DNA from 3 places in the Brevibacillus sp. MCWH genome. Region 3 is predicted to be linked to each of the others. Evidence: predicted binding sites of a transcription regulator. Region 3 holds the regulator's gene; each other region holds the start of a gene.
What was found. The regulator LexA, encoded in region 3, represses DNA repair genes until DNA is damaged. The targets are predictions, from matches to a motif close to CGAACATATGTTCG.
Positions count from the first base shown of each region.

Region 1 (4,186 bases), on a different contig from region 3:
ACAAATCCCTGCTTGCGGATGTCCTCCAGGAGCTTGGCATGCTCTCCTTTCCGCCCCTGCACCATCGGGGCGAGAATCTGCAGACGGGTGCGTTCCGGATACTCCATCACCCGGTCCACCATCTGCTCGATCGTCTGCGACTTGATCTCAATTCCGTGTTCCGGACAAATCGCCCGCCCCACGCGGGCATACAGCAGCCGCAGATAATCGTAGATTTCCGTCACGGTGCCCACTGTGGAGCGCGGGTTGCGGCTGGTCGTCTTCTGGTCGATGGAGATGGCCGGGGACAGCCCTTCGATTGAGTCCACGTCCGGTTTGTCCATCTGTCCGAGGAACTGGCGGGCGTACGCAGAGAGGGATTCCACGTAGCGCCGCTGACCTTCGGCGTAAATCGTGTCAAACGCAAGCGACGACTTCCCGGAACCGGAGAGTCCCGTCAGTACGACGAACTTGTCCCGGGGGATGACGACGTCGATATTTTTTAGGTTGTGGGCGCGAGCGCCTTTTACTACGATGTTTTCCAATGGCATGTACATACCTCTTTTCTTAGAGCTCTGCCTTCAGCTCCAGTATCAAGTCTCGCAGTTCGGCCGCGCGTTCAAACATCAGATTTCGTGCTGCTTCCTTCATTTCTTCTTCCATCCGTTCAATCACGGCCAGGCGGTCTTTCTTCGGCATCTTCTTGAAGTCTGCATGCGGCAGGTATTCCGCTTTTTCTTCTGCCACCCGCGTCGCCTCGATCACTTCGCGGATGGCTTTCTTCACGGTCTGCGGCGTAATGCCGTGCTTTTCATTGTACGCGATCTGGATGGAACGGCGCCGCTCCGTCTCCCGGATGGCTGCCGCCATGGAGTCGGTGATCCGGTCGGCGTACATGATGACGCGTCCCTCGGCGTTGCGGGCCGCCCGGCCGATCGTCTGGATCAGCGAGCGTTCGTTGCGGAGGAAGCCTTCCTTGTCCGCGTCGAGAATCGCCACCAGCGACACTTCGGGAAGGTCAAGCCCCTCCCGCAGGAGGTTGATCCCGATCAGCACGTCAAATTCCCCAAGTCGCAGGGAGCGCAATATCTGCATCCGCTCGATCGTCTTGATGTCGGAGTGCAGGTAGCGTACTTTGATCCCGATTTCCTTCAGATAGTCGGTTAAGTCCTCGGCCATCTTTTTCGTCAGCGTCGTGACCAGCACGCGCTCATCCTTGGCGATCGTGGCCCGGATCTCGCCGATCAGGTCGTCGATCTGCCCCTTGATCGGCCGCACGGAAATGGTCGGGTCAACCAGGCCGGTGGGACGAATCACCTGCTGCACCAGGACCGGGCAGTGCTCCAGCTCATACGGGCCAGGCGTGGCAGAAATGTAGATGGCCTGATTCACCTTTGACTCAAACTCTTCGAAGGTGAGCGGACGGTTGTCCCGCGCCGACGGCAGACGGAAGCCGTGTTCGACCAGGACGTCCTTGCGCGCCCGGTCCCCGTTGTACATCCCGCGAATCTGCGGCAGGGTCATGTGCGACTCGTCGATGATGACGAGGAAGTCCTTGGGGAAATAGTCGAGCAGCGTGTATGGCGGATGTCCCGGCGGCAGCCCCGTCAGGTGGCGGGAGTAGTTTTCGATGCCGGAGCAGAAGCCCATCTCCGCCAGCATTTCCATGTCGTAGCGGGTGCGCTGCTCCAGGCGCTGCGCCTCCAGCAGCTTGCCTGCGGCGCGCAGTTCGGCCAGCCGCTCTTCCAGCTCCGCTCCAATGCTCTGGATGGCCCGCTTCATTTTCTCGTCGCGGGTCACGTAGTGGGATGCCGGAAAGATGGCGACGTGGTCGCGCTGGCCGATAATCTCTCCGGTCACCACGTCAATCTCCGTGATCCGTTCGATTTCGTCTCCGAAAAACTCCACGCGGATCGCATGTTCGCCGTGGGACGCGGGGAAAATCTCCACGACGTCGCCGCGGACGCGGAAGGTCCCGCGGACGAAGTTGATGTCGTTGCGGTCGTACTGGATGTCCACCAGCCGGTGCAGCACCTCGTCCCGGCTTTTCTCCATCCCGACGCGCAGCGACAGCACAAGCTCCCGGTACTCTTCCGGAGAACCCAACCCGTAAATGCACGAGACGGACGCGACGATGATCACGTCCCGCCGCTCGAACAAGGCGCTGGTGGCCGAGTGGCGCAGCTTGTCGATCTCGTCGTTGATGCTGGAGTCTTTTTCAATATAGGTATCTGTTTGGGGAATGTACGCTTCCGGTTGGTAGTAGTCGTAGTAGCTGACGAAGTATTCGACGGCGTTATGGGGGAAAAACTCCTTGAACTCGGCGCACAACTGTGCAGCCAAGGTCTTATTGTGGGCGATCACCAGCGTCGGTTTGTTCACCTGGGCGATCACCTGCGCCGCCGTATAGGTTTTTCCCGTACCGGTCGCCCCCAGCAGCGTCTGGTGACGCTTGCCCGCTTTTACGCCCTCCACCAGTTGGGCAATGGCGGTTGGCTGGTCACCGGACGGCTGATACTCCGATACCAATTCAAAACGGTCCATTCCCTCGTTCATCTCCTTGTCACATGTCATTTCCCATTATAGCACAATCGTTCAAAAAATAAGCGGAAATTCGAACAAATGTTTGTCTTCACCCGCAGTCAGCTTCTGCCGATACTGATAATGAGTCTCTACGTATGTGTAAGCGACACACCCGACATGTCAGGGAGGATCGTCATGGCAGGTACAGGAAGCGTTAACAACAATCCATACATACAGCCCAGTTGGAGCTACAAAGGCAAAAAAGAGTTTACCACCGAGATGGACCAGAACGCCTTTATGAAACTGCTGCTGGAGCAGTTGAAAAACCAGGACCCGCTCTCTCCGATGGACAACACGCAATTTATCCAGCAGACCAGCATGATGACCATGGTGGAAAAGATCACGAAAATGGCCAACCTGATGGAGCAGTCCAACAACAGCATGCTCACCCTGCGCGAGTATGAGGGCCTGATCGGAAAGACAGCCACCTACGATTTGCAGCTGGTGGACGAGCTGACCGGCGAAGTGATCCACGAGAAAAAGTCGGGCGTCATCGAATCGGTCTCCATGGATAACGGCAAAATCTACTTCCGGATCGCGGGCGAACAGACACCAATCCCGCGCGAATGGGTGAAGGGCCTGGAGTCCAAAGGCTTGACCGGAGCCGAACTGGACAACAGTCTGAAGTACGCGGACATGATCGGCAAGCAGATCTCCTACAAGGAGACGCGGCAGGTGGACAGAGACGGCAATCCGGATACGACAGACGACATCACCACCATTGAAGAGATCAAGGACGGCGTGATTGTCGGCTTTGCGATGAAAAACGGCAAAGTGGAATTCCAGTTGGACAACGGCAAGACCATCAAGCTGGAAGACGTGGTCGGCATGTCGGTGAAGCCGGACAATCTGCCGATGAACAACACGCTCCAGTACGCGCAGATGATCGGCTACACGATCACCTACACCGAGACGTCCACCAACCCGGACGGCACCACGTCCACCACCGAGAACACCGGCGTAATCAAAGCGGTCAGCATGAAGAACGGCGTCGTGGAGTTCGTCCTGGAAGGCGACAAAAAAGTGAAGCTGAGTCAAATTGTCGGGTTCGAGGCCACCGCGCCATAATCCGGGTGCCTCCCCTCACACAAGACAAAAAAAACAGCCGTACCGGCCGAACAGGCTGGTGCGGCTGTTTGACTTTCGCTGGCCCGTTTCATTCACGGACGACGACGCTCCCGGTATGTCCATCCACATAAACGGTCAGGTCCACCTTCGGTTTCACGCCGCAATAGCAGTAGGAACGCGACTGCCGGAACGAGAGATCATAGGCAAGCTGCCAGGTCTGCCCTTCCGTATGCAGCCAATCACCGCGGACGTACATCAGTTCCAGCGGGTACGCATCGAGCAGGGCCGACACCGCCTGCTGTTCAGAGACAGCCGCTGCGGGCGAGGGATAGCGGACGTCGGCCCAGTCTGGTTGAGCGAGCCACACTTGCTTGATCGAACCGTCCAGCGGATTGACGGAAATGGTGTACGCCCCCTCTTCCTCCATTTCGTCCTCCCAAACGACGGGAATGCCATTGACGATCGGATCGGCTGTGATCGTGGTCCAGTTTTCCCCTCCCGTATCCTGTACGCGCAGCTTGTGCGTACCAGCGGGCAGCAAGCGCTCCAGCAGGGC
Region 1 covers NZ_SDLF01000023.1:37,129-41,314, reverse strand. Annotated here, with positions in the region: gene uvrA (excinuclease ABC subunit UvrA) at 1-530, opposite strand, end outside; gene uvrB (excinuclease ABC subunit UvrB) at 547-2,523, opposite strand; gene ETC00_RS16845 (flagellar hook assembly protein FlgD) at 2,698-3,630, shown strand; gene ETC00_RS16840 (YcdB/YcdC domain-containing protein) at 3,719-4,186, opposite strand, start outside.
Region 1: a site for LexA is predicted at 2,595-2,608, ahead of uvrB (excinuclease ABC subunit UvrB). Genes of this name have one in related genera too.

Region 2 (4,186 bases), on a different contig from region 3:
AAGAAGTGGATGATGTCCGCTCCAAAACGCGACGCGGGCAGGGGGCAAACATCTGGGTGTTTCGACGAAGTGAGACTTGTGCCCCCTGTTTATCCCCGCGTCTTTCGTTTTTCCGCTGAGCAGGTCGTCAAAGGAGCTCGCTTGGCCCATCCCTCCATGCGATGTACGTTGTCTTCAGCTTCGGTTGATGAATGTGCAGGCCTTCCGGCCTGGGAATTATGAAAATCGTTTTCTTGTGGACGCTTACTAAATAAACAGTTTGTCTTCAATCTGAGCCGTCTCTCTGATGGGAGACGGCTTTTTCATGGGTGCAACCCCTGTATGGGCGTATTTGTGCTTGAGACAGGCGGCAATCAGCCCTTTGCTGGCAGGCCGTTTTACGGAACAGGTGTCGAGGGATTGTGCGGGACCAGCTGATCCAGGCTCTTGAATTCGTACCCCCGTTTGCGCGCCTCGTCGATGATTGCACCCAGCGCTTCTGCGTTGTCGCGGGAGACGGCGTGCAGCAGGATGACGGCACCCGGGTGAAGCTGTGAGATGACGCTGTCGTACGCGTACCGCCAGCCTCTTTGCACCTTGGTGTCCCAGTCTTTGTAGGCAATCGACCAGAAGATGCTGGTATAGCCCAGCTGCTTGCAGGCCGCAAGGGAGCGGTCGCTGAAAATTCCCCTTGGCGGACGCAAAAAGCGCATCTCTTTTTGACCAGTGATCCGGGCTACTTCCGTCTGTACCTTCTCCAGCTCTTCCCGGATGCGTTCGTTGGAAAGTTTCGTCATGTCGGGGTGGCTCCAGGAGTGGTTTCCGATCAGATGCCCTTCTGCCGCCATCCGTTTGATGAGGTCGGGCTGGTCTTTTACGTAATGTCCGGTCACGAAAAAGATGGCCGGCACCTTTTTGGCCTTGAGCGTGTCCAATATTTGCGCGGTGTAGCCGTTTTCGTACCCGTTGTCAAAGGTCAGATACAGTTCTTTTTTGGTCGTATCTCCCAAAAAGATAGCCCCGTGCTTCTCCACAACGGATTTGAATCCTTCCTGGTCAATGGAAGGAAGTTTGCCGTCCCTGCTCTTTTTAAAGCCAAAGTGGTACGCCGTATCGGGATGGGCAGCCGCATGCCCCAACACGATGGTTACGAGCAGCAAGACAGCGGACAAAATGGTAAGGCGCTTCATGGTAACCTGCCCTCCTTTGTGACAATAGGCTTCCCTTTACCTAGCGATATTGTCCCATCAACGTTGGCAAGTTATGTGCCTGCCGCGACCAGGCGCTTTTGGAAAAAACAGGTTGGCAACCCATACAAAACGGCCTTTCCCTGCCACATGGAGCGGGAAGGCCGGATGTGCTCAGGCCTCCTCCCAGGGGACGGGACGGGGGGCCGGAATGGGATATTGTTCGGAGCGATCGGGCATTTCGGCTCGGGTCTTGTCTATGGAACCGACCGGAATCCTGTCTTCCACTTCAAAAATGGCCATGGCTCTCTCTTTTTGATCGGGCATGCAGCACTCACCTCCGTATGTTTCCATTCACTAGGATGGTTGCGGGCCAGATTTTGATGCAAGGAAAAAAGAGCGATATACTGAATGGAGAATGGGGTGATTTCCATGAAGCAGTCTTCTCTGTGCCCGAAGTTTGAAAAAGCCATGCATCTGCTGAGCAAACGCTGGACAGGGCTGATCCTGCACCAGCTTCTTTTGGGACCGCAGCGTTTTTGTTCAATTGAAGAGGCGCTTCCGATCAGCGGCAGGCTTTTGTCGGAACGGCTGAAGGATCTGGAGAAGGAAGGACTGGTGCATCGGGAAGTCTATACGGATTCCGCTCCGGTGAGGGTGGAATATTCGCTTACGGATAAAGGACGCGCACTGGAACCGATCATCAAAGGCATCGAGAAATGGGCACAAGAGTGGATCGAACTGGATCAGAAAACAGTCAACTGAACGGACTTACGAACAAAGCGCCGGACATTGTGTACGGCGCTGATTTGCTTGGAAAGGACCGCATCGTTCAATGCGAGGCCGTTCCCTGCAAGGGACTGTTTCGGACGTGCTTCGGCTGCGCCGCGCATCTCAAGCCGGACGCGGGCCCCTGCCGTGGAGGCGGGCGACGAACTGGCGGTGCAGGCGTTCGCTGATGATGCGGCGGCGAATCTGAGCGAGCCGCTTTTCCGCCAGCTGCCGGGTTACGCCAAACTCCTGGGCCAGCAAGCAGGCCGGATGAGTCTGGCAGTCGGTCAGTCTCAACCTGGATACCATGAAAAACGGCAGGGCCGCGTAAAGTTGAAACTGCGAAGCCTGGGCCTCCTGCAGGTCGTGGAACGATTTTCTCATCTCCAGCTGTTTCCCGGTATGTCCGCGCAATATATGCCCCAGCTCATGAAAAAACTGCTCACGCTGGATTGGCCGGGGCAGGGCGGAATTGATCGTGATGCAGCGATAGCCGCCGGCTTCGTACCGCATCGATGGACAAGGACGGTACACAAGCTCAATGCCGAGGGCTTCGGCGACCGTTTCCTCGCGCAAATCTCCCGCATGTCGCATCCCCAGTCTGGCATAAAAAGCGCCCACCCATTTTTCCAGTTCCGTTTGTTTGTAATCGCGGAGCATGTGCATTCCTCCTTTGCAAGAAACAGAACGTATGTTCGGTATTGTGCGAAAAGAAAACGCCGTGCACGGGACAGTGTTTGGTAAGACACGTCCTGCCCCTGCCGGTCATGGTTTGTCCGACTGTCGGGCTTTCCACCGCAAATAGTCGATGTGCTTTTTCACTTCTTCAATCTCGGATGGGCTCAATCCCTCCAAGTCAAAGAACGAAATATGCTCCTCCGGATTTTTCCGGGTTCCCCATGAGGGCGTCGGGTCATTCGTCTTGCCGAGAAGGAAATCGGCGGAGACGTTGAACACATCGGCAACTTTCGAGAGCAGATGGTTGTCCACACTCTTTTTCTCACCCGACTCAATCCGTGAGAGCACCGTGTTGTGAATTTGCAGTTTTTCGGCCAATTGGATTTGGGACCACCGCTTTTGTTCCCGGAGCCATTTGATCCGTTGACCGACTGTTGACATCATTCGTCACAACCTTTCCGCTATGGCAATAATTATTCTAACAATTTTCCATAACGGAAAACACAATTTTTGTTAATTTAACAAAGAACGTGTTGACTTTGTGAAAATTGAAACGGTATTATAATGGTTAAAGATTTGCTAATTTGGCAAATAAAGGGGGATGCTGATTGAACAAAGTCAATCTGGGATTCATCGCAAGGCGACGGCTCGAAACGGGAATCACGTTGCAGGACATGGCGGAATCACTGGGCTTCAAGAACGCGTCTACCTATCTGAAATACGAAAAGGGCGAGTACGACTTCAAGGCGAATCACCTGCCGGTGTTGGCCAGAAAGCTGAAATGCGAACTGCGCGACTTGTTTCAGTGCTTGATTTTGCTGATATGACAAATACAGAGACAAACAGATCACAGAGCGATATGGCAAGAGATCGGTCAGGGGGGAAAGAGGTGGAAGTCCGGGAAGCCAACATGCGGCAGTTGGAAATCTGGAAAAGGACACTGGCATACGAGCTAGCGATGATGGAGCCCCAAAGCGTTTCTGCCTGTCAGGATTTCCTTCGTCGCTTGGAGTCGTTTGAGCGGGAACTGCAAAGGGAGAGCGACGCGGCACTGACCGCCCCGATTGCCGGGCAGGTGCCGTGAGAAAAAGCGGTTTCCCCAAACGGACGAGCCCACGGGGGAAACCGCTTCGTTGTGCTGTCTGGCGTTACCGCAGGACCGATGCGGCCATCCGCACATAGGTATGCCGTTTTCCGCGCACGGCGATGGAGTAGTGCATGATGTTTTCCGGGATAGCGATGCCATTGTAACCGGCGTCGCCGATGTGATACAGATCGGCCCCGGCCATTTTGCTGTTCAGCGCGATCTGGCGAATGGTCGCCTCGTCTGCCCCTTCCTGACTGGTGCCGGTGGCCAATAGGGCCAATGCGCCGTGGCGGTGGGCCAGATCGACCATGGATTTGGCCGCATCAAGCGTGATGCCGGGAATTGTGCCGGGCGAGGGGAGCAGGATGATGTCCGCCCCTGCTTCGATAAACTGGACAATCGTCTGCTCTTCTATCAAATTGCCACCGGCTTCATCTGCTACGCCAGCGCCGTGCATTTTCCCGGCCATGATCAAGGCGTCTTT
Region 2 covers NZ_SDLF01000025.1:35,629-39,814, reverse strand. Annotated here, with positions in the region: gene pdaA (delta-lactam-biosynthetic de-N-acetylase) at 378-1,169, opposite strand; gene ETC00_RS17430 (hypothetical protein) at 1,341-1,493, opposite strand; gene ETC00_RS17425 (winged helix-turn-helix transcriptional regulator) at 1,599-1,931, shown strand; gene ETC00_RS17420 (ImmA/IrrE family metallo-endopeptidase) at 2,061-2,597, opposite strand; gene ETC00_RS17415 (helix-turn-helix domain-containing protein) at 2,703-3,059, opposite strand; gene ETC00_RS17410 (helix-turn-helix domain-containing protein) at 3,224-3,442, shown strand; gene ETC00_RS17405 (hypothetical protein) at 3,505-3,699, shown strand; gene ETC00_RS17400 (DUF7916 family protein) at 3,764-4,186, opposite strand, start outside.
Region 2: a site for LexA is predicted at 2,622-2,635, ahead of ETC00_RS17420 (ImmA/IrrE family metallo-endopeptidase). Genes of this name have one in related genera too.

Region 3 (4,186 bases):
GCGTCTTCGTTTTTCCGCTGAGCAGGTCGTCAAAGGAGCTCGCTTGGCCCATCCCGCCATGCGATGAACATTGTCTTCCGCTTCGGTTGATGAATAGGCAGGCCTTTCGGCCTGGAGATCATTTTTTGTGGACGCTAACTCAATGAACCGTTTGTCTTCAGTCTGAGCAGCCCCATGGCAGGGGCTGCGTTATGATTGTTCGTTTTCCAAACGTTTCTTTTTCACCCATTCATTCCAGTATTCAACTTCCTCAGCGCCTTCACCTAAAACTTCAATTTCGCCTATACAATATTCACAGATGTAATAGATTTCTCCATCACGGAGAATGGAGCACTTCTTTGGTCTCAAATGCTCGATTTCGCACCAAAAAGAAAGTTTCTTGCAATGTTCGCATCTTATATCATCGTCTTCCATATTACTTTTGTACCTCCTAAGTATTAATCGACCGTACACTTACAGACGTATTCCAAAGAATACATTAACCATAATGATAAAATATGTCAATTATTACGATTTATGGAAAAAGAAAAATCTGTTTATTTTTACTGATACGTGCATACTGACCAAGATGAGTCATGTGAAAAACGAATCCAGGCAGTGATAAACCAGTAATCCGCTTGCTTTCCAGCACGGATGTGAATATGAAATGGAACCGCATGGGGCCGTGTAATTTTGCAGCCTGGCTGGCTTCTGCAAAAATGTGGACGAGAATATATAGAAGGATGCAACGATTGGCGAGGTAATCCGTATATCCTAAGAGAAAGGAGTGTGCCCGATGGAAATACTGCTGTGGATTGTCATCGTGGCGTTGTTTGTCGCAAGCATCGCCGGTATTTTTCTTCCGGTTTTGCCGGATACGATTTTGCTTTGGGCCGGGTTTTTGCTGTACCACTTTGTCCTCGCCGAACCGGGGGCCGGGCTGCCGGCGTCGTTCTGGTGGGGGATGGTGGTGCTGAGTGTGCTGCTGTACGGCGCCGATTTGCTGACCAACATGTACTTCGTGAAGCGGTACGGCGGTTCCAAGTGGTCGTCGATTGCAGCGGCGGTCGGTATCTTTCTCGGGATTTTCCTGTTCCCGCCGTTCGGGATGCTGATCCTGCCGTTTTTGTTTGTGGTGTTGGTGGAGCTGTTCGTATCCAACCAGCCGTTTGAACGGGCGATTAAGGCGGGGGTGGGATCGCTCGTCGGATTTCTCGGCAGCGCAGTCGTCAAGGTCGTCCTGCAAATCGTGATGATCATCTGGTTTTTCATCGCCGCCCTGTAGATCGTGCTCCAAGAGGGCGAGATGCAATTCCTGCACCGGATCGTTCCGGTCTGACAGCGCCATAGAAAAAACAAGCCCGTATCTTTCGACGATGGTCGGAAAAGATACGGGCTATTCGTTTTCCTAGTGAATCAACCGGTACACTCCGATGACTTTTCCCAGAATGGTGACCGAGTCCAGGATGATCGGCTCCATCGTGGAATTCTCCGGCTGCAGGCGGAAGTGGTTTTTCTCCTTGAAGAACCGCTTGACGGTGGCTTCGTCCTCATCGGTCATGGCCACGACAATGTCGCCGTTGTTGGCCACGTTTTGCTGGCGCACGATGACGTAGTCGCCGTCGAGGATGCCTGCCTCGATCATGCTGTCACCCGACACGCGAAGCATGTACACCTTGTCCGAGGTGACAATGTGTTCCGGCAGGGGGAAGTAATCCTCCACGTGTTCCACGGCCGTAATTGGCTGCCCGGCCGTTACCTTCCCGATGACGGGCACGCGCACGACGGATACTTCATAGTCATCCTGATAGCGGTCGCCATCGGTCAACAGCTCAATCGCGCGCGGCTTGGTGGGGTCGCGCCGGATCAATCCTTTCTTTTCCAGACGGGCCAGGTGACCGTGGACGGTGGAGCTGGAGGCCAACCCGACGGCCTCGCCAATTTCACGAACGGACGGCGGATATCCCTTGTCGCGGACTTCCTTGCGAATGAAATCGATAATGGCTTGTTGTCTGCTGGATAGCTTGGACATGGACCACACCCCTGTTTTCTCGAACATGTTTTCTATATTGTACCATGGGATCTTGCGTTCGACAAACGTTAGTTCGATTTCGCTTGACACAAAACACATGTTCGCATTATGATGAAAACAAGAATATAGAACGTATGTTTGCAGGGGGATGGTATCATGCATGCTGTATCCGCACACAACCGTTTCACCAAAAAACAGGAGCGCCATAGCCGCACTGGTGTGAGACGCGGTGGGGCATTGATCTTTTTCGTGGTATTCTCTCTCTTTTTTTACTTCCTGACAGAACTTGTGTTCGCATCGGAGTCGTCGTCGATCGTGCCTGTGAAGGTAGTGACCGTTCAGAAGGGTGACAGCTTGTGGAAAATTGCCGTTGAGCACCAGGACGAAGCCGACATGGAGGTGCGCGAACTGGTGTACGCGATCAAAAAGATGAACCGACTGGACAACTCCGACATATACCCCGGACAGCGCCTGGCTGTTCCCGTCGGAGAGTAGACGGCAGCCAAGACAGCGGGGCAGGCCAGTGTATATCCTTTCGCTTGCGTTGTGCCGCCGATGTGTTATAATAGAGCGGCATTACAGAGAGTAGGGGGAGAGGCTGTGGTAACCGACGCGGAAATCAAACGGATCAACGAGTTGGCCAAGAAATCCCGCGAACAAGGCCTGACCGACGATGAAAAACAGGAGCAGCAGGCACTGCGGCGCAAGTACATCGACGCTGTCAAGGCGTCCCTGCGGGCTAACCTGGAATCGATCCGCTATGTGGAAGATCTTGAGGACAACGGTCCCAAACATTAAGATAACGTGTACTGGCACAAAAAGGCATCCACGCGCTTCGCTTGGATGTCTTTTTCTACGACGAAACGGAGCGAACAGGGAGGAATGCGCATGTCGTGGCTTGCTGTGGCAGTGGGGGGCGCTGTCGGATCAATCGTGCGGTATGGATTGGGCCTGGTGCTGAATCAGCCGGGCTGGCCGGCAGGTACGTGGGGAGCCAATGTTGTCGGCTCGTTTTGCATCGGTCTTTTGTACGCCTGGGGAAAGGAGCGGGGGTTTCTCCCGCCGGAGCTGTACCTGCTTTTTACCACCGGGCTGTTGGGCGGCTTTACGACCTTTTCTACCTTTTCTCTGGAGGTCATCACCTTTTTTGGCGACGGGAACATTGGACGCGGATTGGCGTACGTGCTGCTCAGCGTCGGCATTGGGCTGTTGGCCTGCGGAGCCGGAGTCTGGCTGGGCCGGCATGTGGGCTGACGCCAGCGCGATTGAAGCGAAGGGAGGATGGACGTGACGATTCGGCATCCCGATTACGAACAGGAACAAAAGCGGCTGGATGAAACGGTGTCCGCCATTGAACGGGAGATCGAGATACTGCGCGAGGAAGTAAGGGAAGTGACCGACGACTACGTGAAGCAGGTGGTCGGGTACAAAAAGGCCAAGGAACTGCGGTATCTGGAAGACCAGGGGAAAGACAAACCTTACTTCGGCCGGGTGGACTTTCTCAAGGATGAGACATACGAACTGGACATCGTCTATATCGGCAAGCGCGGCATTGTCCGCAGCGATACGTTTGATGCGCTGGTCGTGGACTGGCGGGCTCCGATTGCCAGCCTGTACTACAGCGGCGAAAGCAAGGACGCCTTCTACCGGACCGACAAGGGCATCGTCCGTGGAGAAGTTCGCCTGAAGCGCAACTTTGCGATTGAGAAGGGAAAGATTACCGGCATCTACGACGGGGCGGTCAAGGAGACGATCCGCCGGGGTATCGGCCATCCCGACGAGTTTCTCGAGGAAGGGTATATCGATGAGTTCCTCGCCGCCAATCTCAACCAGACCAACGACAGTCGGCTGAAGGACATCGTGGCGACCATCCAGTCCGAACAAAACGACATCATTCGGGCGGACAAAGACCGTCCCATCGTCGTCCAGGGGGTGGCCGGGAGCGGGAAGACCACCATCGCGCTGCACCGCCTCTCCTACCTGATCTACAACTACCAGGATACGATGATGTCGAAAAAATTCATGGTGTTTGCGCCGAACCGCCTGTTTCTGAACTACATATCGGACGTGCTTCCGGAACTGGGGGTGGATGACGTCCAGCAGGCCACGTTCTTGGACTGGGCGGCCAAGCTGGCCAAGCCGCTTCTGCCCAAAGGCTGGCGCATCACCGACCCG
Region 3 covers NZ_SDLF01000016.1:73-4,258, forward strand. Annotated here, with positions in the region: gene ETC00_RS14045 (hypothetical protein) at 190-414, opposite strand; gene ETC00_RS14050 (DUF456 domain-containing protein) at 776-1,264, shown strand; gene lexA (transcriptional repressor LexA) at 1,388-2,011, opposite strand; gene yneA (cell division suppressor protein YneA) at 2,168-2,506, shown strand; gene ETC00_RS14065 (DUF896 domain-containing protein) at 2,612-2,809, shown strand; gene crcB (fluoride efflux transporter CrcB) at 2,900-3,265, shown strand; gene ETC00_RS14075 (UvrD-helicase domain-containing protein) at 3,299-4,186, shown strand, end outside.